DNA from 2 places in the Acidilutibacter cellobiosedens genome. Region 1 is predicted to be linked to the other one. Evidence: riboswitches for the same ligand, from Rfam matches in the RefSeq annotation. Region 1 holds a riboswitch; the other holds the start of a gene.
The links. Region 1 has a riboswitch for thiamine pyrophosphate ahead of thiT (energy-coupled thiamine transporter ThiT). Riboswitches for the same ligand answer to the same signal wherever they lie in the genome.
Positions count from the first base shown of each region.

Region 2: linked by a shared signal. The riboswitch ahead of thiC (phosphomethylpyrimidine synthase ThiC) and the one ahead of thiT (energy-coupled thiamine transporter ThiT) in region 1 are both predicted to bind thiamine pyrophosphate.

Region 1 covers NZ_CP035282.1:1,709,516-1,725,652, reverse strand. The annotation lists gene EQM13_RS08255 (YceD family protein) at 1-515, opposite strand, end outside; gene EQM13_RS08250 (acetate/propionate family kinase) at 581-1,771, opposite strand; gene EQM13_RS08245 (nucleotidyltransferase) at 1,935-3,188, shown strand; gene EQM13_RS08240 (patatin-like phospholipase family protein) at 3,178-3,960, opposite strand; gene ylbJ (sporulation integral membrane protein YlbJ) at 4,037-5,263, shown strand; gene EQM13_RS08230 (Hsp70 family protein) at 5,256-5,702, opposite strand; gene coaD (pantetheine-phosphate adenylyltransferase) at 5,711-6,190, opposite strand; gene rsmD (16S rRNA (guanine(966)-N(2))-methyltransferase RsmD) at 6,190-6,759, opposite strand; gene recG (ATP-dependent DNA helicase RecG) at 6,817-8,877, opposite strand; gene EQM13_RS08210 (DAK2 domain-containing protein) at 8,929-10,599, opposite strand; gene EQM13_RS08205 (Asp23/Gls24 family envelope stress response protein) at 10,618-10,974, opposite strand; gene rpmB (50S ribosomal protein L28) at 11,194-11,385, shown strand; gene EQM13_RS08195 (hypothetical protein) at 11,450-11,641, opposite strand; gene EQM13_RS08190 (thiamine diphosphokinase) at 11,732-12,367, opposite strand; gene thiT (energy-coupled thiamine transporter ThiT) at 12,383-12,931, opposite strand; TPP riboswitch at 12,993-13,095, opposite strand; gene rpe (ribulose-phosphate 3-epimerase) at 13,146-13,793, opposite strand; gene rsgA (ribosome small subunit-dependent GTPase A) at 13,795-14,679, opposite strand; gene pknB (Stk1 family PASTA domain-containing Ser/Thr kinase) at 14,716-16,137, opposite strand, start outside.
Region 2 covers NZ_CP035282.1:886,659-902,795, forward strand. The annotation lists gene EQM13_RS04190 (N-acetylmuramoyl-L-alanine amidase family protein) at 1-1,334, shown strand, start outside; gene EQM13_RS04195 (DUF2179 domain-containing protein) at 1,388-1,912, shown strand; gene EQM13_RS04200 (GerMN domain-containing protein) at 1,970-2,986, shown strand; gene rph (ribonuclease PH) at 3,129-3,890, shown strand; gene rdgB (RdgB/HAM1 family non-canonical purine NTP pyrophosphatase) at 3,892-4,500, shown strand; gene EQM13_RS04215 (metallophosphoesterase) at 4,537-5,010, shown strand; tRNA gene EQM13_RS04220 (tRNA-Gly) at 5,122-5,195, shown strand; tRNA gene EQM13_RS04225 (tRNA-Arg) at 5,208-5,284, shown strand; tRNA gene EQM13_RS04230 (tRNA-His) at 5,298-5,374, shown strand; tRNA gene EQM13_RS04235 (tRNA-Lys) at 5,397-5,469, shown strand; tRNA gene EQM13_RS04240 (tRNA-Leu) at 5,480-5,563, shown strand; TPP riboswitch at 5,575-5,689, shown strand; TPP riboswitch at 5,744-5,859, shown strand; gene thiC (phosphomethylpyrimidine synthase ThiC) at 5,940-7,241, shown strand; gene thiM (hydroxyethylthiazole kinase) at 7,291-8,127, shown strand; gene EQM13_RS04255 (thiamine-binding protein) at 8,131-8,442, shown strand; gene EQM13_RS04260 (thiamine phosphate synthase) at 8,432-9,145, shown strand; gene EQM13_RS04265 (hypothetical protein) at 9,472-9,930, shown strand; gene EQM13_RS04270 (MarR family winged helix-turn-helix transcriptional regulator) at 10,089-10,538, shown strand; gene EQM13_RS04275 (DUF1538 domain-containing protein) at 10,588-12,108, shown strand; gene EQM13_RS04280 (P-II family nitrogen regulator) at 12,113-12,808, shown strand; gene EQM13_RS04285 (exosporium glycoprotein BclB-related protein) at 13,070-14,017, shown strand; gene dcd (dCTP deaminase) at 14,257-14,796, opposite strand; tRNA gene EQM13_RS04295 (tRNA-Arg) at 14,919-14,991, opposite strand; gene EQM13_RS04300 (hypothetical protein) at 15,044-15,307, opposite strand; gene EQM13_RS18160 (hypothetical protein) at 15,664-15,816, shown strand.

The DNA.
Region 1 (16,137 bases):
TAATTTTCGCTGAACAGATCCTTCAATTTTGCAAATCTCGGATCAACATCATCTCGATTACAATTACAATTCCCTTCATTTAAATTTTTTCCACACTTAGGACATAACCCTTTACAATCACTTCTGCAAAGAGATTTCATCGGAAGGGAAACTACTATGGAAGAAATTATAAATTCAGTTAAATCTACCGAATTCCCGCTATAATATATGGGTTCTTCTCCATCTCCGTCAGGGATCATCTTTTTATTGCTTTCTATAAGCTTTCCCGATACGGGAATATCTATTTCTTTTACAAACTCTTTTAAGCATCTGGCACAGGTTTCAATAAATTTATAATTTAAATTTCCATTTAGAATTTTATTTTCACCAACTCTAAATATGTTTCCGGTAAATTTTACAGGTTCCGTAAACAAAATTTTACGTTCATTTATATATAAAGGTTCCAATTTTAAATTTTTGTCTACGTGGATACTTAAAACATTATCATCAAAAAAACTTGACAGATTAATGCTCATAATCTTCACCTCATTACAGCTAACATGAATAATTATATAAAGCAAGATAAAATTTGTCAAGAAAATTATATAAGTTCCTTTGTCTCTCTTGCTATCATAAGTTCTTCGTTAGTGGAAATTACAAAAACTTTTACCTTCGAATCCTCCTGACTTATCAATGCATCTTTGCCTCTGACCTGATTTTTTTCTTTATCCATTTTTATCCCTAAAAATTCAAGGCCTTTACATATTTCGTATCTGATTTCGGAAGAATTTTCACCGATTCCGGCAGTAAATACCAATACATCTATTCCTCCCATTAAAGCGGCATAAGCTCCTATATATTTTTTGACTCTATTATTAAATACGTCTAAAGCCAATTTGGCTCTTTTATTTCCATCTGAAGCGGCGGACTCCAAATCTCTGAAGTCACTGCTTATTCCGGATATACCCAACACACCGGATTTCTTATTTAATAATTCATTTACATCTTCTGCGGACAACTTTTCTTTTTCCATTAAAAACGGTATTATAGCAGGATCCACACTGCCGGATCTCGTTCCCATAGCCAACCCATCTAAAGGAGTAAATCCCATGCTTGTATCAACGGATTTTCCTCCGTCTACCGCACAAACACTTGCTCCGTTTCCCAAATGACAAGTTACTATCTTTAAATTTTTAATATCTTTTCCCACCAATTGAGATGCTCTCATTGAAACATATTTATGAGACGTACCATGAAATCCGTATTTTCTTATCTTATATTTCTTATATAATTCATAAGGAAGAGCGTATATATAATTAGCCTCCGGCATAGTTTGATGGAAAGCGGTATCAAATACTCCTACCATGGGAATATCAGGCATAAGCTCTCTGCATGCTTCGATTCCTATGATATTTGGTGGGTTATGTAATGGCGCTAAATCTATGCAATCATTTAATGTCTTCATTACCTGAGCATCAATTTTTACTGAAAATGCAAATTTTTCTCCTCCATGTACTATTCTATGTCCAGTCGCATTTATCTCTTTAAGAGATTTAATAGCTCCATACTTTTTATCAATCAAAGAATCCAAGACTAACTTCATGGCATCTTTATGATTTTTCAGCGGTTTTTGAATTACAACTTCCTCTTTTCCGGTTGTCCTGTGTTTTATCCTGGAACCTTCAATTCCTATTCTTTCAACCAGACCTTTGGCCAACAAGTTTTCTCCTTCCATATCGATAAGCTGATATTTAAGAGAAGAACTGCCACAGTTTATTACAAGTATATTCATCCTTTATACCTCCCAAATAAGTTGATTACCACTATTAATCATATTATTACAAATTCTTATAAAAATCAATCAAAAATATTCATTTAACAGTAAAATCATTTTATGACTTAATTATGTTATAATATCAATATACAGTCTTTATAATTATGGAGGATAAGATAAGATGAAGGTTCTCGGACTTATAACCGAATACAATCCTTTTCACTACGGTCACAGCTATCATTTAAATTTTTCAAAAGAAAAGACCCAATGTGATTTTTCCGTTGCGGTAATGAGCAGTTCTTTTCTTCAACGGGGAGAGCCGGCTATCGTGGATAAATGGGCAAGAGCAAAGATGGCCATAGATTCGGGAGTGGATTTGATTATTGAGCTTCCTGTTTTTTATTCTGTCCAAAGTGCAGAAATATTTGCTTATGGAGGAGTAAAATTATTAGACAGCCTGAATATAGTCGATTATATATCCTTTGGAAGCGAGCTTGGGGATATGAAGTATTTAAAAATGATTTCCCATATACTAAGTGAAGAACCGGAACCTTTTAAAAAATATCTGAAAAAATATTTAAAAGACGGGTATTCCTATGCTCAGTCTCGGATGAAATCACTGGAAGATTATATGGATGCCGATAAATATCATTCTGACTTCCCCTTAGAAGATATCATTCGTTCTCCTAATAATATATTGGCTATAGAATACCTGAAAGCACTACATAGAATTAAAAGCAATATAAAACCCTTTACAATTAAAAGAGTAGGAAATGATTATAGGGAAGAGGAATTGTCAGGGAAGTTTTCTTCTTCCGGAGCTTTAAGAAGGCAGATATTAAAAAATGATTTAGTCAAGATAAAAAATTTAGTGCCGCCTTCCGCTTATGAAGAGCTTTTAAAATATGATGAAAATAAATATTCTTTTAACAGCTTGGAAAATTATTCTGAAATAATATTATATCTTTTAAGGACTGCTTCTAAGGACAAACTTAATAATTTGATGGATATGGAAAACGGTCTGGAAAATCGCATATTGAAGTATTCATACAAATGTAATTCATTAAGTTCTCTCGTTAATTGCGTTTCCACAAAAAGATATACTAAAACAAGAATTCAAAGAATACTTATCCATTTACTGCTCAATATGAATAAAGATGAATTTTCTTTGTTTAATAAAAGCTATCCTAAATATATAAGAATTCTCGGCGCCAATAAAAAGGGCCTTAAAATATTAAAGGAAATTAAGAATAAATCGGATATAAAGATAATAAACAAGTTTTCAAACTATAAAAAGATCAGCGATCCCCTATTGGAAAAAATGATTTTATTGGAAAAAAAAGCTACGGACATTTATTATATGGGTATCCAGAAACCTCCGGAATCCTATAGGGGAAATATGGACTATTTCACATCTCCTTATATTAAAGATTAGAAACTTCATTTATCTTTTCTTTTATTTGTGATATCGCTTTAATTGTTGTATTATATCCTATTTCCTCACATTCCTCTACTCGTTCAAAGCTGAAAGAATCTATATGGGAGAGGGGAATCTGAATAATTATATCAGCAAGCCTTTTATCCTCTTCGTATATTCTTTTCGACATTATATCTATGGACTGCTGAATTATATCAAAAATGCGAAATATCCTACTCTGATAACTACCAAATCCCACATCTGAGGCTATTATAATATCGGCACCCATATCCTTTAATACGGAAACGGGCAATCTGTCCACAACTCCCCCGTCTACCAATACCTCATTATGGAATTTTACAGGTTCAAAAACCCCCGGGATTGATATACTTGCCCTTATAGCTTTATACAGTGGGCCTGAAGTAAACACAACTTCCTCTGCATTATTTAAATTTGTAGAAACTATCGATATTTTTTTATCCAAATCTTCAATATTTCTGCTTCCCGTTATTATTTTCAGTATTTCTTCTATTCTGTCCCCCTTCACTATCCCCTTGTTTGGGACGGTAAAATCCAACCATGTTTTCTTATCAACCTGGATCGCAAGACCCTTCAGCATCTTAGGAGATATACCCGTACAGTACAGTCCTCCTATCAATGCACCGGCACTGCTTCCCGAAAAAAAATCTATATTTATATTATTTTCTTCCAACGCCCTTAACACTCCTATATGGGCTAATCCTCTGGCAGATCCGGAACCTAAAGCAAGACCTATTTTTGGTTTACTCATAGTATCACTCCCTTTAAAATAAAATCATATATCCCACAATTATTCAATATAATTATATAAAATCGGAGGGAACAAAATGAAAGCAACAAAAAATAGCGAGAAAATATCTTTATCAAATACCATATTCATTATATTTATATTATGGATATTATACAATTTAATATTATTTCCGAAAACTTCAATCAATGGCGCTGTGAAAGGACTTAATTTGTGGTTCAACGTATTGATCCCTTCCCTATTTCCTTTTTTTATTATTTCTGAAATATTAGTCTCCTTAGGATTTGTGGATTTTATGGGAGACATACTCGGACCTATAATGAAACCTTTATTTAATGTTTCAGGAAAAGGGGCTTTCCCCTTTACAATGAGTATCACTTCCGGTTATCCCGTCGGGACTAAAATTGTTTCCAATATGAGAAAGAAACAAATTATATCAAAAATCGAATCTCAAAGACTAATCTCCTTTTCCAGCACTTCAGGCCCATTATTTATGATAGGGGCCGTTTCCATAGGAATGCTAAACAGCCCCCAAGTCGGCCCTTTGATAGTTGCTTCTCACTATTTAGGTGCTATAACCGTAGGACTAATATTCAGATTCTATAAACATAATATTTCTTTTAAATATAAGGACCAAAAACATAATGTATTCATTTCGGCTAAAAACTTTCTGCTGTTTAAAAATAAAAATTCAAAAAACCTTGGTACTATTCTTTCAAACAGCACAAAGGAAAGCATAAATTCAATTCTCTTAATTGGAGGATTTGTTATATTTTATTCTGTTTTGACAGAAATACTATATGAGTCCAAATTATTTTATTTAATTCTAAAAATATTCCATGAAATCATTCCGTTTAATATAAGTACAAATTTATTAAGGGGAATAGCTTCAGGAATTATCGAAATAACAGTAGGTTGTAAAACCATAGCCGAATCAAACGGAATACCGCTAATTCAAAAATTAACATCTATAAGTTTCTTAATCGGATGGAGCGGACTGTCTATACATAGTCAAGCTTTAAATTTTATATCCTCTACCGATATCAATCAAAAATTGTATATCTTTGCAAAATTTCTTCACGGAATATTTTCCGGCCTCTTTTGCTATATAATATATAATTTAAAATATAAGGATATGGCAATAACATCGTTCTCAGTGGAAAATTACCCTTGGGAAGTATTTTCTCCGGCAAATTGGACAAAGATTTTATTTTCCTCCATACAGTTGGAATTGATTGTAATTATATCCTTAACTATTTTTTCAATAATATCAGCAATTATAGGCTGCCACAAAAATACTATTTAGGTCCGCTTAATTCTTTTCTGTTTTGCTCAAGAACCATAATGAGATCCTTTAAATTCTGCTGAGTTTCTCTTAACAGATTATCGGCATATTCCATTGCGCCTATTCTTATATCCTTTGCATTTGACTGGGCTTTGGATAAAATTTCCTCTGCTCTTTCCTTGGCAGCCTTAGTTATTTCATCCCTCTCGACTAATTCTTCAAGATGGATTTTTGCTTCGTCCATTAATGTATTGGCTTCTTTTTGAGCTTCCGCAAGAATCCTCTTTTTCTCCTCTTTAATCCAATTAGCTTGTTTTATTTCATCGGGAAGTTTAAGCCTTATTTCTTTAATAATTTCCAATAGCTCTTCCTTATCCAATATGCTCTTTCCGGAAAAAGGTATTTGAGAACTGTTTTCTATTATATCTTCCATTTCATCAATTAAATTTAGAACCTCCATCAGAAAATTTACCTCCTTTTTATTTTTTTCACTAATTCCTTTTCCACATTTTTAGGAACCAAACAGGAAATATCTCCTCCAAATTCTGCAATCTCCTTGACTACGCTTGAACTCAAAAATGAATATCTGCTATCCGAAACCATCATTATAGTCTCTATATCCTTGCACAATTTTTTATTAATAAGGGACATCTGCATCTCATATTCAAAATCAGAAATCACTCTTAATCCTCTGACAACAGTAAATATTCCCTTCTCTTTTGCATAATCAATGAGAAGCCCTGAAAAACTATCAACCTCAACATTATTGTACTTACGTACTACCTCTTTTAGCATGTCCTTCCTTTCTTCAACCGTAAAAAGGGTGTTCTTGGCATTGTTATTAAGTACCGCCACTGTTACTCTTTCAAATTTTTTCGAACATCGTTCTATTATATCTAAATGTCCGTTTGTTACAGGATCAAAACTTCCAGGATATATTACTTTCATTACTCTATCTCTCCTTCTGTTATAAGGCTGTAAAATGATATTATTTTATCTCCGTAATCTCTTTCGTCAGTCTTTATTAAATTTAAAATTCTATTTCCAAGGGATAATTTTTTTTCATGTTCAACTACTACTATTCCATTATCTTTTAAAACATTCTTTTTTGAAATAATTTCTAAGGTTTTGCCCGGTAAGTTTTGCCTATAAGGTGGATCCATAAAAATATAATCAAAAACAATACCGTTTTTACTAAAAAAGTCCAAACTTTTCAGGACATCCTTCTTATATATGTAGCTTTTCTCATTAAAGTTTGAAATATTTATATTCTCCCTTATTAAATTTATTCCTTCATAAGAATTATCAATAAAATAACATTTCATTGCCCCTCTGCTCAAAAATTCAATCCCTATATTTCCGGTACCTGCATATAAATCCAATACTATCGAATTTTCATCAATAACCCCTAATATATTAAAAAGGGATTCTTTTATCCTATCTTGAGTCGGTCTTATGTTTTGGTTCTTTGGGGTTTTAAGCCTAAGTCCTTTTCTGCTTCCCGATATAATTCTCAAGGAAAACACTCCTCACTTATTCCTTTAAATACCTTTTTTATTTTAGCATAAATACCATTAATTGAAAATGATTTCATCAATTTTTCCTTTAAACATTTTTTTCATTCTTTCTTTTATCTTCTTATATTTTTCGTCTTTTAATTCAGGATCTTTCGTCAATATTTCCATAACCCTTTTTTGAACTTCCCTTAAAATATCCATATCGGTAAATAGATTCGCAATCTTTAAATCGGGAAGTCCGTGCTGCTTGAGTCCCAAAAATTCTCCGGGACCTCTTAACTCCAGATCTTTTTCCGATATTATAAAACCGTTTGTGGTACTTTGAAGAATTTTCATTCTTTCTCTTGATATCTTGCTGCCGCTTTCATTTATAAGTATACAATAGGATTGGTATTCCCCTCTCCCGACCCTTCCCCTTAATTGGTGAAGCTGGCTCAGTCCAAAGCGTTCCGCATTATATATAACCATTATATTTGCGTTAGGAATATTTACTCCCACTTCTATTACAGTTGTAGAAACTAAAATATCTATATTATGACTCTTAAAATTTTCCATTATTTCATCTTTTTCGCTCGATTTCATTCTCCCATGTAAAAGGCCTACACTAAATTCTTTAAATGTTTCATTTTTGAACTTCTCATATAATTCCTCAACTGACTTTAAATTCAACTCTTCCGATTCTTCAATCAAAGGACATACTATATAAGCTTGCCTTCCTCCCCTTACCTGTTTTTTTATAAATTCATTCACCCTTTTTATATAGCTTACACCTACCGCATAAGTCTCAACTTTTTTTCTCCCAGGGGGAAGTTCATCTATTATGGATATGTCTAAGTCCCCGTACAAAATTAAAGCTAAAGTTCTTGGTATAGGAGTTGCTGTCATTACTATAGTATCCGGATTCAATCCCTTTTCCGAAAGAAGTTTTCTTTGCTTAACCCCAAACCTGTGCTGTTCATCCGTTATTACAAGCCCCAATTTATTAAATTTAACATTGTCCTGAATAACAGCATGAGTTCCTATAAGAACATCTATGTCATCGGACTGCAACTCATCCAATATTCTCTTTTTGGCCTTTACACTCAAACTTCCCGTTAAAAGCTCACATTTGATTCCCATGCCGTCAAAAAACTTACATACACTTTCATAATGCTGATTTGCCAATATTTCCGTTGGCGCCATCATAGTTGCCTGATATCCCGATTTAACAGCTTTATATATTGCCATCAAAGCAACAACAGTTTTCCCCGAACCTACGTCTCCCTGTATAAGTCTGTTCATCTGCCTCTTGCTTTCCATATCCCTTTGGATTTCTTCAAATACCTTCTCCTGGGCCTTCGTAAGTTTAAAAGGCAGGTTCTCTGTAAATTCATTGATATTCACATCTTTATCAAAGGATATGCCGTCATCCTTAAGGCCGAATTTCTTCTTTATTATAAAGAGGCACAGTTGAAGGATAAATAATTCTTCAAATACCAGTCTCCTTCTTGCGGCCATAAAAGTTTCTCTATTTTGGGGAAAATGAATATTTTTAATTGCATCCTTTATAGAAATCAGATTAAAGGATTTTAATAAGTCATCAGGAAAAATTTCTTCTATTTCATCTATGTATTCTTTCAATGCATTTGCAATCATTATATTCATTTCGTTTACGCTTAATTTATCAGTCACGGAATATATAGGAACTATACTTCCGACTTTATTTCCCTTGTTCCTTTTTTCATAAACAGGAGATATTATCTGAGTTTCGAAATTATTTCTTTTAATTTTTCCATTTACCGATATTTCTTCTCCCTCAGAGAAATTATCAGCCAAGTAATCCTGATTAAACCAAACCAAATATGCAGCACCTGTACTGTCCTTTACAGGTACTTTAAGGATAGACAATTTTCTTCTCGGCCTCAATATAGAAGGAGAACCTGCAATTACAACATTTAAACTGACTTTTTCTCCATCCGCACAATCCCTAATTTTGGAATATTTGGTTCTATCCTCATATGTTCTCGGAAAGTAATACAATAAATCCTCTATCGTTACTATCCCCAACTTTTTAAGTCTGCTTGCTCTTTTGGGTCCAACACCTTTTACATATTGGACAGACGCTGATAATCTATCCATTTTTTCACCTCTTAAACAGATTTTCCCCTATAAAAATAGGGGAAGAAGAAATTACTCTATCGAAAAAATATAATAATATAAAGGCTGCCCTCCATATATAACTTCTATATCACAGTCATTATGTTCTTTTTCTATTTTTCCAGCCAACTCATCAGCTTGCTCTTTTTCTGTGTCATTTCCATAGAATATAGTTACAATACTCGTATCTTTATCAACCATATCGTTTAAAAGCCTCTCAGATACCTCCTGAACATCTTGACCTGTAGCTTTTATATCTCCATTTGAGATTCCTATGATATCTCCTTTTTTAATCTTTGTTCCATTCATCTCCGTATCCCTCACGGCATATGTTATTTGCCCTGTCTTTACTTCCCCAATTGCTTCCTTCATATTCTCAATATTTTCTTCAACACTTAATTCTTCATTAAAGGATATCAGGGCAGAAATTCCCTGAGGGATAGTCTTCGTAGGAAACACATATATATTTTTGTCACTTAATTCTTTAGCCTGTTCCGCTGCAAGAATTATATTGCTATTATTCGGGAATATAATAATATTTTCTGCCTTTATTTTATTAACAGCATTCAATATATCTTCCGTACTGGGATTCATTGTTTGTCCACCAGGTATAATATAATCCGCATGCAATCCCTTAAAAACTTCGGATATTCCATCCCCCATTGATACAGTTATGATTCCGTACTTTCTGATTTCATCATTTTCCAAATTTTCTTCTTCTTTTTCGTTCTCTTCTGCTTTCTTTTCTTCTTCCTCGGTAACAACAAGCCTTCGATGTTGACGTCTCATATTATCGATTTTAATATCATTTAATTCTCCAATCTCTACTGCCTTTTCCAAAACTATACCGGGATTATTTGTATGAATATGAACTTTTATAAAATTATCTCCCCCTACCACAAGAAGAGAGTCTCCAAGGGGAGCTAATTCCTCTCTGAAGACTTGGGGATTTTTATCCGTATTATTTACTAAAAATTCAGTACAGTACCCGAATTTTATATCATTGGTATCAATATCCTTATGGAAATTCATATTCTGACTCTGAGTCTTTGCACCTGTACTGGTCTCATGAAATTCAATTTCCTCGTCAGTATTCAAAGTATTATATGCACCTTGAAGTATTACTAGTAACCCCTTTCCTCCTGCATCAACTACTCCTGCTTGTTTAAGTACAGGAAGCATATCAGGAGTTTTATTAAGTACTTCATTACCGTATTCTATTATTTTATACAAAAATTCGGATATATATTTTTCATCTTTACTTAGCTGTGCTGCTTTGTCGGCACATTCTCTTGCTACCGTTAAAACAGTACCCTCCGTTGGCTTCATGACGGCCTTATATGCGGTCTCCTGAGCCATATTGAAGCTTTCCGCAAAATCCTTTATATAAGCCACTTTCTTCCCTTTCAATCCATTAGACAGGCCTCTAAAAAGCTGAGAAAGTATAACTCCTGAATTTCCTCTTGCTCCCATTAAGGATCCGTTACTTGCTGCTGCTGCTACTTTATCTACGCTTAATTCCTCAAGATTCAATATTTGTTTTACAGCCGATTTCAATGTTAAGGACATATTTGTGCCTGTGTCTCCATCAGGTACCGGGAAAACATTTAAAGAATTTACTTCGTCTTTATGTTGATCTAAATAGTTTGCTGCTCCTATGAATAACTTTTTGAGATCCTGGCCGTCTATATATTCCTTATTCAATATCAAGTACCTCCTTTACTACTTTTGTACCCTAACACCCTGAATAAACACATTTATTTTTTCTATCTTCAGTCCTGTTTGATTTTCAACATTATATTTAACTTTTTCAATTATATTTTCGGCAACTACCGTCATTCTTATTCCATATTGAAGTATGACAAATAAATCAACAACTATATGTGTTTCATTTGTGTGAACTTTCACTCCTTTAGATAGATTTTCCCATTTTAATAACTCAAAGAAGCCTTCCGTAGCACTCTTGGTTGCCATACCTACTATTCCGTAACATTCCATTGCGGATAATCCTGCAACTGTTGCTATCACATCATCATCTATGGAAATATATCCGTATTCGTCATTAAATTTCGCTGGCATATTCTACCTCCTCCTAAATATTTATATGATTACATTTTACCTTATTATATCAAATAGTTCAACTATTGCTGTTTATCTTTTAAATTTAATTCTACGTATTGCATTTTTAATATCCATTATGTTAAAATAGATTATGTTGTTATTGAATAATTATATGCTGTAATAATAAAGCATATGAAAAATAATGAAATTCAGCATAGATTTGAGGAGGTGTTTCTTGTGTCAAAACGTTGTGAAATATGCGGAAAAGAAAAAACATTCGGGAAGAAGGTTAGCTTTTCAAATAGAAAAAGCAGCAGAACCTGGTCTCCTAACATAAAAAAAGTTAAAGCCATTGTTGATGGATCCCCAAAAAGGATTTACGTTTGTACAAGATGTTTAAGATCCGGAAATGTAACAAGAGCATTATAATTTAACACAAGGGGACGGTTCTTCCGTGCTGTTTAAACAGCACGGAAGAACCGTCCCCTTGTGTCTATCCGCATTTATATAGTAGAAGACCTGTTATGAATATAACAAAAGCAAATATAAGAAGCCAAAAATTAATCGGTATTACCTTAATAATTAATATTCCTCCCAATATCATCAAAATCAGTCCTATTATTCTGAAGGGACCGCGTCTACATCTATGCGGAGGTCTAATATGCCAAGGTTTCCCCCCTCTCATAAAACCACCACCTCTTGCCACAAACTTTACTACATATTATTCAGATATATATATTATAGTTACAAAATTGTATTTTCCATATAAAGAAGATCAGTCCTTGGATATAACAATTATACATTCTCCCGACTCGATTTTAATTTCTCCTCTGTCTTTGACTATTCTGTTGCTTATTCCATAGGATGAAGAAAATTCGAACTTTTTTCTATCTGTTTCATATTGGAAACCTTTTAATGTAACTATGCTTCCCCTTTCCCACATGGGGATTATTGAAACATAGGTATTTTCCTCTTTTTCAATAACAATATCTCCATATCCGATAAATATCTTGTTGTTTTCATCAACAATAGTTCCTTTAATATTCATTTTATATAATTTATAGAGAAGATGAATATTGGCAAGACTGTGATCTAATCTTGAGCCCGTTGCTCCCATAAAAATTATCTCTTCGGCACCTTTTTCAATAAGAATGTTGATGGCTAATTCTGTATCCGTATAATCCTTTTTTATGGGAAACTTTTTAATTGTCACCTTATCCCTTTCCATCTTTCTAAACGTATCCTTATCTATAGAATCAAAGTCTCCTATCAAGAAGTCTGGCTTGATAGATGTATCGGCTATATAGTCAGCTCCGCCGTCGGCACAAATTATATAATCCGAATCTCTTGCCACATCTCTTAATAATTTGTCATTCTTAATTTCTCCGTTTGATATAATAAGCCCCTTCATAAAATCCCCTCAATCTTATTTTCTAAGTTTACTCAAAGGTTTCAGCAGTATAGACATTACTACGGACGATATAATAAACTCTGGAAGAAGATAACTCATCTGGTATCCTGCAGAGTATATCCAAGGATTTTGCCCTCCTGCATATTCGGCAAAGAATATTACTCCGGAAAGAAGATGGCATATAAATCTTCCTCCTACAGATAATAATATACCTATTATAAGTATAATGTAATCCTTTGTCGTATATTTTTCTCTCTTAAAATTAAAAATTCCTACAAAACCCAAACAAGCAAAAGCCAAAGGATAATCCAAGAAAAACTGAGCAATATGATAGACTTGAGGATTAAGTATACACTGAAGCACACCATATATTCCTCCAACTATTATTCCCGGTCCTACTCCCCACCTTATTGCAAATATCATGATAGGTATCATACTTCCGGCAGTTATGGAGCCTCCCTGAGGAGCTTCATACACCTTTACATAACTTAAAAGAGTAGCCAATGCAATCATTATTCCGCCTTCAGCAATCATTTTAGTACTCCATTTCTTTGAATCCGACATATTATAAATCCCTCCTAATAAAAAATTAAACCCATTACCTGAAAAGGCAATGGGTTTTTAATCATAAACAATTACACTTCCCTCCGCTGGTATTATCCATTTCAGGTTCAAGGGTCGGAAGATTAACTTCCCTCTCAGTCATTGCGACTCCCCTAGTGTTAAAACTATATTTTATTTTGCACCCTTATTATAACATGAATCATATAAAATTTCACTATATATTTTTAAATTTCTTTGTCTCCTCTGTTGGGTCCTCTGCCGCAAATATTCCGGAACCTACTACCAATATTTCTGCTCCCAGATTGGCTATTTCTCTTGCATTATCTAACTTTATTCCTCCGTCTACCTGTATTTCGATGTTTAATTTTCTCTTATCAATAATATCCTTAAGATCTGAAATTTTCCTCTTCATTGACGAAATAAAGGACTGGCCCCCGAATCCCGGATTCACGGTCATTATTAATACCATGTCGATATATTCCATGATATATTCAATATTATTTAAAGGCGTTGAGGGATTTAACGCTACTCCTGCCCTTATTCCCCTATTCTTAATGCTCTGAATTGTCCTGTGAAGATGGCGGGTAGATTCTTCATGAACGGTAATAATGTCTGCCCCTGCATCTACAAAATCATCTATATACCTTTCGGGATTTTCTATCATAAGGTGAGCATCAAAAGGTAATTTTGTTACATTTCTTATTCTTTTAATCACAGGAGGTCCGAAAGTAATATTCGGAACAAAATTTCCATCCATAATGTCCAGATGAATAAAATCCGCTCCTCCCTCTTCCACTTTCTTCAATTCATCTTTTAAATTGCTGAAATCAGCAGATAATATTGATGGTGCGATCTTTATCATTTTAATATCTCCTTTTGTTACTTTTTATCTCTTGAAGAAATCTCAAATAATTTTCATATCTTTCCCTGCTTATGACTCCATCTTCAACTTTCCTCCTTACCTCACAGTCAACCTCTTTATAGTGAAGGCAGTCGGAAAACTTACAATTGCCGCTATTCTCCGCTATCTCATTAAAGTACTGCTGAACCTCTGATTCATTTTTAATAAATTCAATGTTCAAAGTACTGAAACCCGGAGTATCTACTACATAGCCTCCGCCTTTAAGTTCCAGTAATTCCACATGTCTTGTAGTATGTTTTCCTCTTTTAGTCTTATGACTAATTTCTCCCGTCTGCAAACTCAAATCCGGCTGTATTTTATTCAGCAGTGAAGATTTTCCTACTCCGGAAGGCCCAGAAAATACTGTTATGTTGTCCTTTAAAATCTCTCTTAATCTATCCATTCCTTCATCAAAAAATTTGCTGAGTCCCAATACTTCATATCCGGCGGAATTGTAAATTTTCTTTATCAAATTAATTTCTTCCTTGTTAACGCATAAATCATTTTTAGTTATACATATTATCTCTTTTATTTTTTCATATTTGGCTAATATCAAAAATCTGTCCAAAAGCCACAAGTTAATATCAGGATTTTTGATACTCATAACTATTACAGTTTGGGTAATATTAGCTACTGGAGGCCTTTCAAATTTCGTTTTTCTTTCTCTGATTTCTAGCATATACCCTGTATGAGCCGAGGGATTTTCATCGATTAACACATTATCTCCTACAAGGGGCGTAATATTCTTTTTCCTAAAAATCCCTCTTGCTTTGCATTCATACATTCCTATTTTTGTGTTTACATAATAAATGCCGCCTATCCCCTTTACTATTGTACCCTCCAGCATTATAGCCCTCCCTTATGAAAAATTAAAAACAAATTATCAATCAACCAAAGTTTTGGTTGCCTGCAAAGTATTATCAAAGTATACTTCAAACTTAGTATTTTTAGTTCCCTTTATAGGTATAACAATGGTTCCGTCGGAAGGATAGTGAATCCTATCATAGTAAACAGTACTTGCTCCTCCGTCTATTTTAAGAACTTTAACTTCGGTTTGACTCTTATCTTGAGGTATTGTTATATTCAAATCACTGGAAATTTCTTTATTATCATCAGGATTGTCTTTATCATCATTATCTCCGTTATTGTCTCCTGATCCTCCGCCTTTTCCGCTGCTTACATATAAATCAACTGCGGTACCTTCTTCAATTTCATTTCCCTGCTCGTAGCTTTGCCATATAACCTTGCCTTCTTCTACTTCATCACTGGGCTGAGGTACAACTTCTCCCTTAGTTAAGCCCTTTTCCTTTATAATCTGTAATGCCTCTTCAAGGGTCTTTCCTACAAGTTTCGGCATAATCACGTTTTTAACTTTCGGCCCCTTGCTTACGACAAAATGTACCTTTGTACCTTCCGGTACCTCCGAATATGCTTCCGGGTCCTGACTTATAATTATATTTTCCGGTATTTCTTCGTCAAATTCATACTCTGCTCCGCCATCTTTAAGACCGTTCTCAGACAACAGGGAATCTACATTGCTTATATCCTCATCCTTAAAATTAGGTACTTTTACGAGTTTACTTCCCTTGCTAACCACAACCTCTATAGGATATCCTTTCTTGACAGTATCTCCAGGATTCTCACTTTGAGAAATGACATCTCCTTCCTCAAATTCCGAATTGAATATCCTGCTCTTAACCGAAAATTTCAGCCCTTCTGCCTCAATCATTTCCTTAGCCTTATCTTCCTGAAGTCCCCTTACATCCGGGACTTTCACGGTCGTAGAGAGAAACTTATCTTTAAATTGCCAAAATCCGAAAGCCATGGCACTAACAAGAAGAAATGCAGCAAGTATTGCAAAAAATACAACCCTATTGTTTCCGTTTCTCTTTTTTTTCTTCTTCTTCATGTTTTTAGGACTCTCCTCCTTCACAACAGGTATAATTCTGGTAGGTGAGTCTAATGAAACATCATCTTCTCCAACCATGTCATCATCCCAGTTATTTTTAATTCTTTTCAAATCAACCAGAAGTTCATTTGCACTTTTATATCTTTCCACTTGGTCTTTTCTGACACATTTCATTATAATCTTTTCAAGATTTTTGTTAATGGTGGGGTCTATATGAGAAGGTGGTACTATTTCCTCCTGAACATGTTTTAATGCAACGGAAATCGGGCTTTCCCCTTCAAAAGGAACCCTTCCCGTAATCATTTCATACATCACTATTCCCAGGGAATAGATATCGGACTTTTCATCCGTATATCCGCCTTTTGCCTGTTCCGGAGAAAAGTAATGAACTGAGCC
Region 2 (16,137 bases), 820 kb from region 1:
TTTCTCAATTTTCCACTAATCCGGATGTGACAAGAATTGTTCTTCAGCTGTCCCAGGAATCAGGGTTTAATGTTATAAAGTCCGGTGACGGAAAATCTTTAGAAGTATCCTTGCTTAACAACGTAACTAAGGTATCTATGGAGAAGGTCAATGGAAAAGACGGAATAGTTATTTATAATACCGGAACTCCAAAAACAAATATAATAAAGCTTACGAATCCGACGAGAATAGTGGTCGACTTGCTCAATTCACATTTAGCTGATAATAAATACAGCTACGATTATCAGTTAGGGTTCATAAAGGGTGTGAGAGTATCTCAGTTTGAACCGGACAGCCTTTATGATAAAAATAGTAAAATTGTAAGAGTTGTTTTAGATGTAAAAGAAGGAATTAGTGATCCTAACGTAAAAATAGAAAATGACGGTAATAAAATGATAATCTATCCGGAAAAGCAGGCATTGGATGAGATTAGTTATACGGGAACAGGCAATGAACGTTCCTTTAGTGTAGAAGCGCTAAAGAGTACAAAATATGATGTGAAATACGAAGAAAACAGTAAAGAGATAACTATTTCCATACCAAAGGATGACATTCAATTAGAGAATGGTTCCATTTCACCAAAAGATGGAATAGTAGACAGCATACAAGTAACAGAAGATAAGGAATATAAAAATATAAAAATCAGCTTCCAGAGAGATATTTCTTATGAAGTATTATCTGCTGCAACATCTAAGGTAATAAGTTTAAAGTTTAAAAAGAATGTTTCAACCAATCCTAACAGTAAACTTATAGTTATAGACCCGGGACACGGAGGAAAGGATCCGGGAACTGTTCCAAAGGATGTAAAAGAAAAAGATGTGGCTTTAGCGATATCGTCAAAGTTAGACGAAAAGTTAACGGAAAAAGGCTATAATACCATTATGACAAGGGATACGGATGTTTTTGTTGATTTATATGAAAGAGCGGATATTGCCAATAGAAACAATGCCGATTTGTTTATAAGTATCCATTGTAATTATAATGATAATAAAGATATTTCAGGGATTCAGGTGCTGTATTGCCCTGCAAGTGCTCCCAAAGGGGCGGGAAGAAACAGCTATGAATTTGCAAAGGCAATGAAGGAAGAGTTAATTAAAGACCTTGGAGCAGTAGATAAGGGAGTAATTGAAAGACCTAATCTTGTAGTCACAAGAGAGACCAAGATGGACGCCATACTTATAGAAACAGGATTTTTGTCGAATGCGGAAGATGAAAAATTGTTGACTGATGAAGAATATCAGTATAAGATGGTAGATGCGATAATTAAGGGCATAGAAAATTTTTTGAGTGAATAATTAACTAAAAGCGAAGGTAAATCCTTCGCTTTTGAAAGGATTGGGGAAATTATATGTCTGTATTTATAGGATATCTTTTGATATTTTTGGCGAGAGTAACAGACGTTTCTATGGCTACAGTCAGAACACTGATGGTAGTTCAAGGAAGAAAAATTCAAGCAGCTTTCATAGGTTTTTTTGAAGTAATGGTATATGTGGCAGCTCTAAGCAAGGTGGTAAACGGACTTAATGACCCGAGAAATCTTATTGCTTATGCTTTAGGATTTGCTACGGGAAATTATATGGGAATATTAATTGAAAGTAAGATTGCACTGGGAAATTTAACTGCTCAGATAATACTTAAAAGAGAAGATAATGCGGATTTAATTCAATCATTGAGGGAAAATGGGTTTGGAGTAACCGTATTAGAGGGATACGGTAAAGAAGGAATGAGAGAAGTATTACATATTGTTTTAAAGAGAAAAGATTTAAAGGTGCTTGAAAATATATTACATGAGCATGATGAAGAAGCATTTATCACCGTGAATCCAATAACTCCCATAATGGGAGGATATTTTGCAGGAAGTAAAAAGAAATAATCATAGTATTCTCTGCCAGCTAATATAATGTATTAGAAATGGCAAGGGGGGCAGAGAATGAAGATTAAAAAAACCTTATTAATAACAATTATATTTGTATTATGCATTAATTTAGCAGGTTGCAGTCTTAAAGATGGATTTTTAAAGCTTTTTTCTAAGGAAGAAGAAGAAATAATAAGAAGCGATGAAGAAAATTTATTGACAGAAGAAGATGAAGGGTTAAGAAAAACAGTCTTGTATTTTCAAAATAGTGAAGGACTTCTCGTGCCCTTAATGAGAAAGATCCCTTGGGAAGAGGGCATAGCAAAATTAGCACTGAGAAATATGATTGATAGTCCTTCATTGAGAGAAACATTAAGCCCTATAGGATTAATGCCTATTATTCCTGTAGGGACAGAGATAACGGGAATGTCTATTGATGAAGAAACGGGAATATGTAAGGTGGATTTTACGGAGAACTTATTAAATTGCGAAACTGAAAAAAGTGAAGAAAATTTAGTCAAAGGAATAGTATACACTTTGACAGAATTTCCTGCAATTAAAAAAGTACAAATAGTAGTTGGAGGGAAGATACTGCCTTCTCTTAAACATGGGATCGGAATAGGAGAACCTTTGGAAAGAGAGGATATTAACCTTGTAGAAGGTGAGGAAAATGCCAGGTCCAAAGTTGTAGTATATTATAAGGAAAACTACAATCAAGAATATGAATACTACATACCTGTTACTGTACCTACTTTAGCACCTACACCTAATATTTATACCGCCATTGAGCAATTATTTGAGGGCTCTCCTTCCGAAACATTAGGGTTGTATACAGATATTCCGGATGGATTAACGCTTCAAGGTGTGGAGGTAAGAGATGGAACAGCTTATGTAGATGTTTTTGCAGATAAATTAGATGCATTGAAAGAACAATTTGTAATCGATGGTATTACAAAGAATATTGGACTTACCTTAAAGCAATTTGATGACATTGAAAAAGTGGAGTTGTTAATAGACGGTAAAACCTTGGAGGAAGCGGGCATAGATATTGAGCATTATGAAAGTATTCCTGCTTTTGCCAATGAATATTAATAATGTTTGAGTTTATATAAGCTGTTCTTGTAGCAGCTTATATTTTTTTTTAATAGATACTTATACCATTACAATTGTTATGGAAAAATAGTATTAATTCTGTTATTATTAGAATGTAATAATATAGTTGGGAGATGTTTTTATGCAAAGGATAGATAGAAGAAAATATGATGAATTAAGAGAAGTTAATATTACAAGAAATTATTTGAAACATCCCCAAGGCTCAGCACTCATAGAGATCGGGGAAACAAAGGTAATTTGTACAGCTATGATAGATGACAAGGTACCAACTTTTTTAAAAGGGACAAATACAGGATGGATTACAGCAGAATATTCTATGTTGCCCGGTTCAACTATGAATAGGAAAGTCAGAGATTCTTCTCGGGGGAAAATCGAAGGCAGATCTCAAGAAATTCAAAGGTTTATCGGAAGAGCTTTGAGGAATTCGGTTAAGTTAGATAAGATTGGAGAAAGAACTATTTGGATAGATTGTGATGTAATACAGGCTGATGGGGGTACAAGAACTGCATCAATTACGGGAGCATATGTAGCCTTAGTAGAGGCTATGAATAAACTTTATGTTCAGGGGGAATTGCCTTATATCCCTATAACTCATTATGTATCAGCAATAAGTGTAGGAATTTTTGGTGGAGTACCAATATTGGATTTGTGCTATATAGAAGATTATAAAGCAAGAGTTGATATGAATATTGCTATGAATGATAGGGGAGAGTTTATAGAAATACAAGGAACAGGAGAAAAGGGAACATTTACTTATGGAGAATTAAATGAAATGTTGAATTTAGCCAAAAAAGGGAACGAAGAACTCATAAGAATTCAAAAAAGATCTTTAGGAGATATAGGCAAATTAATAGGACAAATTCCGCAATCAGAAGGTGAATAAAATGGAGAGAAGAAAGTTGATCCTTTCTACAGGAAATATTCATAAGGTAGAAGAAATAAAGGATATTCTTGATGGATTCAACATTGAAATTTTATCTAAAGATGAAATAGGATTAAAAGAATTTAGTATAGAGGAAAATGGTACTACTTTGGAAGAAAATGCCATCAAAAAGGCAACAGAAATTCAACAAATAGCCGGAGGAATAGTTATTGCTGACGATACGGGACTTTTTGTAGATAAATTAAATGGAGAACCGGGCTTATATTCTGCAAGATATTCGGGAGAAGGCTCTACATACAGAAAAAATAATAAAAAACTTCTTAACAATCTTAAGGGGGTACCACTAAAAGAAAGAAATGCAGTATTTAAGACAGTTATAGCAATAACAGACGGAAAAAGAACGAAAACTGTAACAGGAGAATGCAGGGGGAAAATAGGATTTGAAGAAAGAGGTACAGAAGGATTTGGATATGATCCTCTGTTTATAGTAGACGGATATGATAGGACTTTTGCAGAATTAGGAGAAGAAATTAAAAATAAAATAAGCCACAGGAGTAGAGCTTTGAAAAAATTAAAAGAAGAGCTAAAAATTTTTTTGAATGAAATATAAACGAAAATTAGGAAACATATGTGAAGGTGATAAGCAGTGAGAATATTTGTAGTGAGTGATACCCATGGAAGAATAAATGAATTTATTAAAAAGGTCGAATACTTAGAAAAACCTGATATGATTATTCATTTAGGAGATTATATCGAAGATGGAATTGAAATTGAAAAGAGATTAAATATTAATACTATAAAAATAAGAGGGAATTGTGATTTTTATACGGAGAAGAAAAATGAGGAGACTATATTGAATATTGGAGATAAGAGAATATTTCTAACCCATGGGCATAAATATAATGTAAAAATGGGTATTCTAAATTTATATTATGCAGGAAAAGAAGAAAATGCAGATTTGATACTATATGGTCATACTCATATACCATCTATTGAAAAGAAGGATGGCATGATTTTTCTAAATCCCGGAAGTCCCTCAATGCCGAGAGGAAGGCATAAGAGGACCTTTGCAATTGTAGAAATCGGAGATAAAATAAAGGCAGATATTATAGAAATTTGATTTTGACGTATTGACAAGGATATTTTTATCTGTTATAATCATATAATGTTAGCAGAAAGGGTCACAGTGTGACAGTGAATTGTGTCAGCGAGAAAGGATTTATGAGTCCTTGCGGGTGTAGCTCAATGGTAGAGTACTGGCTTCCCAAGCCAGTTACGAGGGTTCGATTCCCTTCACCCGCTCCAAATGTTAATTTTGCACCTATAGCTCAGGTGGATAGAGCAACGGACTTCTAATCCGTGTGCCGGGGGTTCGAATCCTCCTAGGTGCACCATTTTTTTGTTGTGGTGGGTATAGCCTAGCTGGTTAGGGCGCCAGATTGTGGCTCTGGAGGCCATGGGTTCGAATCCCATTACCCACCCCAAGATAATTATAATAATAAAAATGACTCATTAGCTCAGGTGGTAGAGCACCTGACTTTTAATCAGGGTGTCCGGAGTTCGAGTCTCCGATGGGTCACTACTTTTATGCGGGAATGGCGGAATTGGCAGACGCGCTAGACTTAGGATCTAGTGTCATTGACGTGGGGGTTCAAGTCCTCTTTCCCGCACCAAACAATTGCAGATTATATTGCGGGGGAACTATATGGGCTGCGGTCCACATGAGTTGAGAAGGTTAAAACCTGACCCTTTGAACCTGTCAGTTAATACTGGCGAAGGGAAGCAAATTGTTACATGAAATGATTAAGGTGCTTTTCTTATAGAAGGAGGCACTTTTTTATTATATAAAACCGAATATGTTGCGGGGGGACTAAGCGGGCTGAAGTCCGTATTAAGTTGAGAAGGTTAAAACCTGACCCTTTGAACCTGTTAGTTAATACTGACGTAGGGAAGCGGAATTTGATAAGAAAGATGTTTGCTGAAATCGGTGAACGTCTTTTTTTATGACTCCTACCGCAACGACGGACTAAAGAAAGGAGTCTATTCAGAATGAATTATAAAACACAGATGGAAGCGGCCAGAAAAGGTATTGTCACAAAGGAACTTTCGCGAGTTGCTAAAGATGAAGGTTTTACAGAGCAGGAACTTTTAGCTCTTGTAGCATCGGGTCGGATTGTGATTCCGGCGAACATCCGCCATAAATCGCTACACCCTTACGGGATCGGCGAAGGTCTGCGGACGAAAGTCAACGTTAATCTCGGTATATCAGGTGATTGCGCAGATTATCATGCGGAAATGGAGAAGGTAAGGCTGGCAGAGAAATTCGGTGCGGAATCAATTATGGATTTGAGTAATTATGGAAAGACACGGGAATTCCGTAAAAAATTGATTGAAATTTCTCTGGCGATGATCGGTACCGTCCCTATTTACGATGCCATTGGGTATCTCGAAAAAGATCTGAAGGAAATCACAGCACAGGATTTTCTGAGAGTCATACGTTCCCATGCGGAGGAAGGGGTGGATTTTATGACCATTCATGCGGGTATCAACCGTCGGGTCATGGAAATTTTCCTGCGCGAAAGGCGGCAGATGAATATTGTTTCACGCGGTGGTTCTCTGATTTTTGCGTGGATGAAGATGACGGGGAATGAAAACCCTTTTTATGAGTATTATGACGAACTGCTCGATATCCTGCGGGAACACGACGTAACCGTTAGCCTTGGCGACGCGCTCCGCCCTGGAAGTATTGCGGATTCGACGGATGCTTCTCAGATTGCCGAGCTCACGGAAATAGGAAATTTGACAGAACGTGCCTGGAAGCAGGATGTGCAGGTTTTGGTTGAAGGTCCGGGCCACATGGCTATGGATGAAATTGCGGCCAACATGAAGATTGAAAAACGGATTTGCCACGGCGCACCTTTTTATGTGTTGGGGCCCCTTGTCACCGATATAGCGCCCGGCTATGACCATATTACGTCGGCTATCGGCGGGGCCATCGCGGCGGCAAACGGTGCAGATTTTTTGTGCTACGTGACCCCAGCAGAACATTTGCGCCTTCCAGACCTCAGTGATGTTAAAGAGGGAATTATTGCTTCCAAAATTGCAGCACATGCGGCGGATATTGCCAAGGGCGTGAAGAATGCACGGATGGCGGATTTCCAGATCAGTGAAGCTCGTCGGAAACTGGAATGGGAGGATATTTTTAAACTCTCTCTGGACGGAGAGAAGGCGAAAGAATATTACGAAAGCATTCCGCCGGAAGACCGGCATAGTTGTTCCATGTGCGGCAAAATGTGTGCAGTACGCACCATGAACCGAATACTGGACGGACTGGATACGAAGCTGAGATGATATCATTAGACTTGATTTGGGGAATACCAGTGGAAGGAGGAATATAAAAATGATTAGTAAGGAAGATATTAAAAACCGAATGATTCAAGCAGTTGAAACCGTAAAGCGGACAAATCCTATGGCAGGATCCATCACGAATTCAGTAACTATTAATTTTGTGGCTAATGCTCAGCTCGCTGTCGGAGGGTCCGCCGCTATGGTTTACCTGCCTGATGAGGGAGAATTTTTGGCGGAAGCCGGCGGCGCCACCTATATAAATGTCGGTACTCTCTTGCCGATTTATGAGCAGACTCTGCCATGTACAGTCAAAGCCCTGTATGATGCTGGAAAACCATGGGTTCTGGATCCGGTCGCAATCGGAATCGGATTACTTAGGACTCAACTGTTACGGCAGTTTAAGGAGTATAAACCAAATGTAATCAGAGGGAATGCTTCGGAAATTATTGCGTTGGCCGGTTTATGGGGATTAGAGGGCGGTACAGCTCAATCCAATGTCCGCGGCGTTGATTCTACGGATTCGGTAACCGACGCAGAGATTGCTGCTGTTGCACTGGCGAAGTGGACAGGCGGGGCTGTGGCCGTATCCGGTAAAACGGATTTGATAACGGATGGTTCCATTGCAGCCTTTTCCTATGGAGGATCTTACTTTATGGAGAAAATTACCGGGTCAGGTTGTTCATTGGGTGGCGTCGTCGCAGTATATGCAACATCTGCTTCACCATTTATTGCAGCACTTACTGCCACTGCGGCGTACAATTTGGCGGCGAGCCGTGCTGAAAGTAAAGCGGATGGTCCAGGAAGTTTTCAGATTGCGTTCATCGACGAATTATATAAAGCCACTGCGGCTGATATTGCAAATAACCCATTTGAAATTAAGGAGGTTTAATCGATGAATGTACTGATTGCAGTAGCCATTGCACCATGCGGTGTAGGTAATGAGCTCGCGCCGGAAGTAGCCGAAGTCGTGAAAGTGATTCGTGAATCGGGTTTACCTAATCGCACAACTTCCATGTTTACGGAAATTGAAGGTGAGTGGGATGAAGTGATGAAGGTCATAAAAGATGCGACATTTGTACTCGCAGGCAAAGGTATCCGCACAGAAGTCGTTCTGAAGGCCGATATACGCCCAGGCTGTACAAACATGATAAATACAAAAGTTGATAAAATAAACGGTATTTTGGGAGGTAAAAATGAGCATTAGAGAAAAATTAGACATTTCAGCATATCTGGTAGTGGGACCGGAGAACACAAAAGGTCGAGACGTTGCAGAAATTATTAAAGATGCAGTAGAGGTTGGGTTCTCCTGTGTACAAATTCGTTCAAAGATTGCTTCGGCACGTGAACTGATTGAATTAACCCGTCAGGCTTCTAATGTAATTGCGCAAGCCGGTAAATCGGACAAAGTTGCACTGCTCGTGGACGACCGCCTTGACGTTGTACTGGCAGCGAGAAAGCAGGGGATAAAAGTGGATGGAATCCATGTCGGACAATCGGATATCCCGGTGGAAGTCTGCCGGGAATATTTAGGCGGCAATTCCATCGTTGGTCTATCAGCCAGAACACATGAATTATTTGAGTATATTAAAACTGCAGATGTCAGTCAAATCGACTATTTTGGTGCTGGACCGTTGCATGAAACAAAAACAAAACCGGACTGTGGGCTTGATTTAGATGGGAAAGTAATTACCAGAAGTTTTGACGATATTGCGGAACTTGCCAGACTCAGCCCGATTCCGGTTGTAGTGGGCGGAGGTGTCAAGCTTGCCGATATACCTGAGCTTGCTGGAACCGGAATCGACGGTTTCTTTGTGGTGTCTGCGGTGTGTGGAGCCGATAACCCTAAGTCAGAAGCTGCCAAGCTGGTTGAGACTTGGAATTCCGAAAGGTTTAAATTGAGCAGATAACATATAAAAAAACAAACCTATTTTTATGTTATTAAAAGTAGGTTTGTTTTTTTATGTCTACAAATTTTTATTTTATATGGGATTTTATTGAGGATCGGTTTCGTTGACGTATGATGGTCCTTCCTATATATAGATAAAAAACTAATTGCAAAATACATATCACCGGAGGAGGCTGCTTTGTGTTTCTGTCATTTTGAATGGGCAAAGAGCGGAGATTTATTTTTTTATAGATTTATGATATGCTAATATAGGAAAAACAGGATTATTATGCAGTTTTTGTTCGATAAACATATTTCGATTATTTATATAATGAGGAGATGAAAGAGATGAAAAATTATGTATTTGGATTTTCACTAACAGGCCTTATATTGTATGTATTGCAATTGTTCCCCAACATTATATGGATGCTCATACCGCCGGCTAACAATGTGCTTGTGAAGAATTCTTCACTGTATCCAATATTTAATATTATAGAGCAGGTTTTTGGAATCATGACAGTTGCTCTATTGATTTTGATATTAAATAAAAAGGGTGAGAAAAACAGTGGCATTTATATTGGATTGGCGATTATATTTTTGGCAGGGTATTATATCTCATGGATTTTTTACTATCAGGGGGTAGTATCTCCTTGGCTTCTTATCATAGGGCTTGCCGCCATGCCGCCTTTGTATTTTTTATTTGTTGGACTCTGGATGAAAAATTACATTGTCATACTTCCATGTATTATTTTTGAAATTGCACATATTGCAATCACATGTTCTAATTATTTAAATCTGTACAGATAATAATGGCAATTATATTTATGTTACGGTGGAAAGATACTACGAACAAAAGGGAAAATAAAAATTTTTGTGGTTAATGTTGACAATAATATATTTAAATCATATAATATTTAATATAAATATGATTTAAAAAACATATAAATTTAATGAGGAGGATTATTGTGCTCGAAGAAGAGTTTAAAGATGAAATATGGGATATTCTTCACGTTGTTAAGGTTGGAGCAGAGAAAGTACTGCATCCTATTGTGCAACCTGAAGGACTAACGGTGATCCAGACATATGTCCTTTTTGCTGTCCAAAAATATGAAATTATAACTGTAGGAAATTTATCAAAAATTTTTGAAATCAATCAGGGAAATGTTTCTACCACATGTAAAAAGCTTGAAAGATTAGGATTTATATATCGAGTTCGGCAGAGTGAAGATGAACGTATAGTTTCTTTATCTTTGACAGAGCATGGAAGACAAGCACTGAAAAATATAAGAGAAAGAGCAAAAAAATATGATCCTATTTTACGAACCATACCAAAGGAAAAATTCCAAGTGATTTTAAATGGTTTTTCTGAGCTTAATGAACTTTTTAAACTTTTAGGTACTGTTGAGGTGAAATGATGTTTTTATGTAGTATGAAATATAAATCAAAGATTTGAGGGGGCGAGAAATGAAAAGAAATCTGAAAGCAAAAGTAAAAGAAGCATTGTTATCTGTGCTACCTATAACTATAATTGTTCTTTTTTTAAGTATTACAATTATTCCTATGCCAGTTGGTACCACATTGTTGTTTTTATCCGGTGCTGTATTGCTTATTATTGGAATGGGATTTTTTTCATTGGGTGCAGATATGGCTATGATTCCAATGGGTGATGGCCTTGGAATTGAACTGGGTAAATCTCAAAAAATTTTTCTTATGACAATAGTTAGCTTTATTCTGGGTTTTTTAATTACTGTTGCCGAACCTGATTTACAGGTTTTAGCTCACCAGGTTCCTTCCATTCCTGATAATGTACTGATCTTTACAATAGCCTTTGGCGTGGGAATCTTTTTAGCGATTGCGGTATTACGCACATTTTATAAAATTAGTTTCTCATATATGCTTATCTTTTTTTATTCTCTTGTTTTTATTCTATCGATATTTGTGCCTAAAGATTTTATTGCTATGGCTTTTGATAGCGGTGGAGTTACTACGGGCCCGATTACCGTTCCTTTTATTATGACATTTGGAGTGGGAATGGCTTCAATACGAAGTTATAGAGATTCACAGGACGATAGTTTCGGCATGGTTGCTCTTTGTAGCATCGGACCAATTTTAGCTGTCCTTATCTTAGGTATATGTTATAATCCAACCACTACCGATTATACATCTGCTGTAATTCCTGATGTTTTTACAATGCAAGATGTAGCACGGCAGTTCTTGATTGGTATTCCTATATACTTCAGAGAAGTCTCAATTGCCCTTTTTCCTATCATTTTGTTCTTTGCTGTTTTTCAATTAATTTCCAGAAGATATAAGAAACGTCAGTTGATAAAAATTGGAGTAGGACTGATTTATACCCTTGTTGGTCTGGTTTTATTTTTGACCGGAGTAAATGTAGGATTCTTGCCTGCAGGTCATTACATAGGTTCGGAGATTGCTGCATCTGCATATAAATTGCTGCTGATTCCTTTAGGAATGATAATAGGATATTTTATTGTATCGGCAGAACCGGCTGTACATGTTCTTAATAAACAAGTTGAGATGGTTTCACAGGGAACGATTTCCCAAAAGCTAATGCAACGAAGTCTATCTATAGGAACGTCTATTTCCTTAGCTTTTGCTATGATTAGGGTATTGAGCGGTATATCCATTTTCTGGTTTTTGGTTCCTGGTTATTTCATTGCCATAATATTGACTTTTTGGGTACCAAAAATATTTACGGGAATTGCCTTTGATAGTGGAGGCGTTGCCAGCGGGCCTATGACTGCTACTTTTTTACTTCCTTTTGCCATAGGAGTATGTAAAAGCCTTGGAGGTAACATTATGACAGATGCTTTTGGTATTGTAGCCATGGTTGCTATGACTCCTCTCATTACTATTCAGGTTATGGGCCTTATATATAAAATTAAAATGGAATCATATGATGAGACAAAAAGTGTCGCTATATTAGATACTGAGGATAGCATAATAGACTATGAGGAGGAGTAAAAATATGAATAGAGATGTAAGTAAGGGGATTGTTAAACTTGTCGTGACAATTGTTGATCGTGGTAATGGACAAAAGATTACTGAAATTTGTAATAGAGAACAGCTTCATTTTCATTTTATTTGCTTTGGATGTGGTACAGCGGATTCGGAGATGTTGGATTATTTGGGAATAGGTGAGACTGAAAAAGATGTTGTCATAAGCATGGTACCGGATTCTAAAATACCATTGTTGCTTTCAACTCTTTTAGAAGAGATGCAATTGAAAAGTCCCGGTAAAGGCATATCTTTTACGATGCCGATATCAGGAATTGGTAGCTTGATTTCGAAATTGTTAATGCGGGAAGAACGTATAAAAATAGAAAGTGAAGTGAGAAAAATGGAATGTAATGTAAAATATGCGCTTGTTATAATTGTCGTTAATCGCGGATACAGCGATGTAGTTATGACTGCCGCTAAATCTGTCGGAGTAACTGGAGGGACTATGCTTGATGCGAGAGGGATAGGATATGAGGAAGCAGAAAAGTTTTTAGGAATTTCTATACAATCTGAGAAAAATATTTTAGCTATTCTTTGCAGTCAAAAAGATAAGCATACTATTATGGAAACGATTAATCAAGTTGCCGGTATGAGAACAGAAGCTGGAGGAATTGTGCTTTCTTTGCCTGTAGACAATATAATAGGAATTAATGGCCTTGAGTAATGAATAAACTGAAATCCCATGTAATAGTAAGTTTTAATATCCCCTTTTGTATGTTGATAAGAAATGTGATATAGATGCTCCTTCTATTTGTTGATGATATAAAACTTTTGTGAAAGAAAAAAAGCCGCAATTTACTATCTGTGAGTTGCGGCTTTTTGTTATTGCGTTATTTATTATGACGAGTTTTAACAAAATCTTTAAGAACGAATATATTATAATAGATATACGCATTTGATAATTAATAAGGAGGATTGAACAGTTATGTCAACTAACTGTGATGATTTTATAAAGGTAAAAATTCCCAAAAGTAATTATTGTCATTGGCAATACTATAAGAAATGCTGCTGTAAAGGTCCAACAGGAGCGACCGGCCCAACAGGCCCGACTGGGCCAACGGGACCTGGAGCTGGTAGTACAGGAGCAACAGGAGCAACGGGACCAGTGGGAGCAACAGGAGCAACGGGGCCAGTAGGAGCAACAGGATCAACAGGGGCAACAGGAGCAACAGGATCAACAGGGGCAACAGGAGCGACGGGAGCAACAGGAGCAACGGGAGCGACGGGGGCAACTGGAACAACGGGAGCGACAGGAGCAACGGGTCCAATTGGGGCAACAGGAGCAACGGGTCCAATTGGAGCGACAGGTCCAACAGGAGCAACGGGACCGATAGGTCCAACGGGAAATGATAGTGGAGGCGCCATTATTCCTTTTGCTTCAGGATTTCCTATTTCATTGGAAAGCATAGCCGGAGGGCTTGCAGGAGTACCTACTTTTTTAGGATTCGGGTCATTTGGAAATGGTTTTGGTCCTTTGAGTCCTACAATTGATCTAAGTGGTGCCATAGGGCAGGAAGTAAATTATGCATTTTCTATACCTCGGGATGGATTCATTACATCTGTCGCTGCTTTTTATAGTTCAGCGCTGGGATTAGATATTCCTGGTTCGACGATTACCATTCATGCACAGGTTTATACTTCTATTGTTCCAAATAATGTTTTTAATGCTGTTGCAGGAACTGAGGTGATCTTATCTCCTTCTTTAGGGCCAAATGTTTCTGTTGGAGATATCAGCAGCGGCATAGTTGATGGACTGATGATCCCTGTAACTGCAGAGACTCGATTAATTTTAGTATTCTTTATGACTGCAGAAGGAGAAATACTTGAAAATTTAGTGTTAGGGTATGCAAGCGGAGGGATAGGAATACTATAAACAAAATTACTAAAACAAGTAAATAAAACTTGCCTTATTCAAGTAATGGCAAGTTTTATTTTATTAACTATAAAATAGTTTATAATAGAAGACGATTTCTGACATTACCAATTCATCTTTTGTTGTTTTTTAAGCTGTTTCACTACAATTTAAGTAACGAATGGTATGGACAACAATTTTAATCCATATAATGTGGTTCACGATCTTTCTTTTAAATAATTTTTTTGCTGTAAGTGGGGTTATCTGGATATTTCGGTATCTAAATATATTCTTGACCCTGTTACCCCACGCTGTCCCTGATATTTGCCTCTGTACGGATTAAGAGCATCCTTGTCTAATTGTGCGAAGACCAATTGTCCAATACGGCGTCCGTATTTCAACTCAATTGCACACTTATTGGCATTAAAAAGCTCTAAGGTTATTTCTCCTTCAAAACCGGGGTCAACCCATCCGGCATTTTGAATAAACAATCCCAATCTTCCGATAGAGCTTCTCCCTTCAACAAATGCAGTCATATTATTAGGCAGACGAATATATTCCATGGTTGTTGCTAAAACAAACTGTCCGGGGAGAAGTAAATATTTTTCGGTCTGAATTATCTTATACTGTATTTCTTTTTCTAACTGGAGGATGCCGTCACAGTTGTCTTCTACTATTCCAAATGTGTTTCCTAATCGTATATAAATGCTTGCAGGTTGAATTTGTCGTTCCTCAATCGGAGAAATGTAAAGTTCGCCTGATGCGAGTTGTTTTTTTAAGGTGAAATCGGATATTATCATTATTTCAATACTCCTTTCAGGTATAGGGCCTACTGATATTATGATTTTTTGATCACTATATCACATTTTCAATTATGAATAAAGATATAGCTTCCTGTTGACAGGAAGCTATATCTTTATAGTGCGCCCTGAGGGATTCGAACCCCCGACCAACTGATTCGAAGTCAGTGACTCTATCCACTGAGCTAAGGGCGCAAATATTTCTAATTTCATTATAATATTTTTTGCATGACTCGTCAATTTAGAACTACAAATTAAATTCCATTATTTTTACTACTACTCCATTTATTTTATCGAGTTTTTCTTTTAATTCCTTTATTTTTTCATCTTTTCCTAATATTAAGTCCAAAATTATGATACCTATAGGACTACAAGTTTCACTTTTTGATTCTACATCATGAACTCCTATTCTGGTCTTTATGTAGCAGCCATACTCAGTCAACAATCTCTGTACCTCTAATGCCTCTTCTTCTCTATCTCCCAGTTGAATTCCCATAATAGTTTTTTTCATATTTATAACCACTCCTTTCATTTTGCTTAAAACAAAACATCTATGAAATATATTATCTTAAGCAATTATTTTTTTTATTTATTTTTGTAAAATTAACATAGTTAGCTATAAATTACATAAAGAAATGAATAAAATATACAAAATTTTTTAGAGTTAAAATGTAAAAATTTATTAGTTTTATTATAACAATTTTATCACAAAATATGAATTATTAAAATACTTTTGATAAATTGTAAAATTCGAAGATTTGTATACTAAATCTTCGGACTTTTCCTTTGTCAGCAACAGGAAAATGATATAATATAAAACAGATAAATAGATCAAATTGCAGGCATATCGGGAAGGGGGCAATTGGTATGAAGATATCAGAGTTCAACATAGCCCGTGATCTGAACAGAGTATTAAAATTGTTAAAAGGCGAAGATGAAATTTCAGAGTGCTTCCGAAACGCAGCAGAATCCGATCATGCATCCATATATATTGCTGAAGAGATTCCGAGACATAGGTAGCAGATATGGTTATATAAAATTCAATAAAACTGACAGCAGGCCAAAGGCACCAAAAGGCTATTCAAATGAGAAAGAAATTATGGAAGCGTTCCGCCTTCATGGTATGCTGGAAGAAGAAATGACTCTGTGACGGACTGTTGAGGAACCTACATCTAAACCGAGCAATTGACACATTCTAAAACATTGTACGAATGGTTTGAATCCCATTGGTTTAAGTCGTTTGTACAATGTTTTGGGTTTTATCTAAAGAAGTTGATTTTATTTAACCAACATCTTTGTCTTTATGATAAAATGCTAAAAACAGTTCGAATTATTGATATT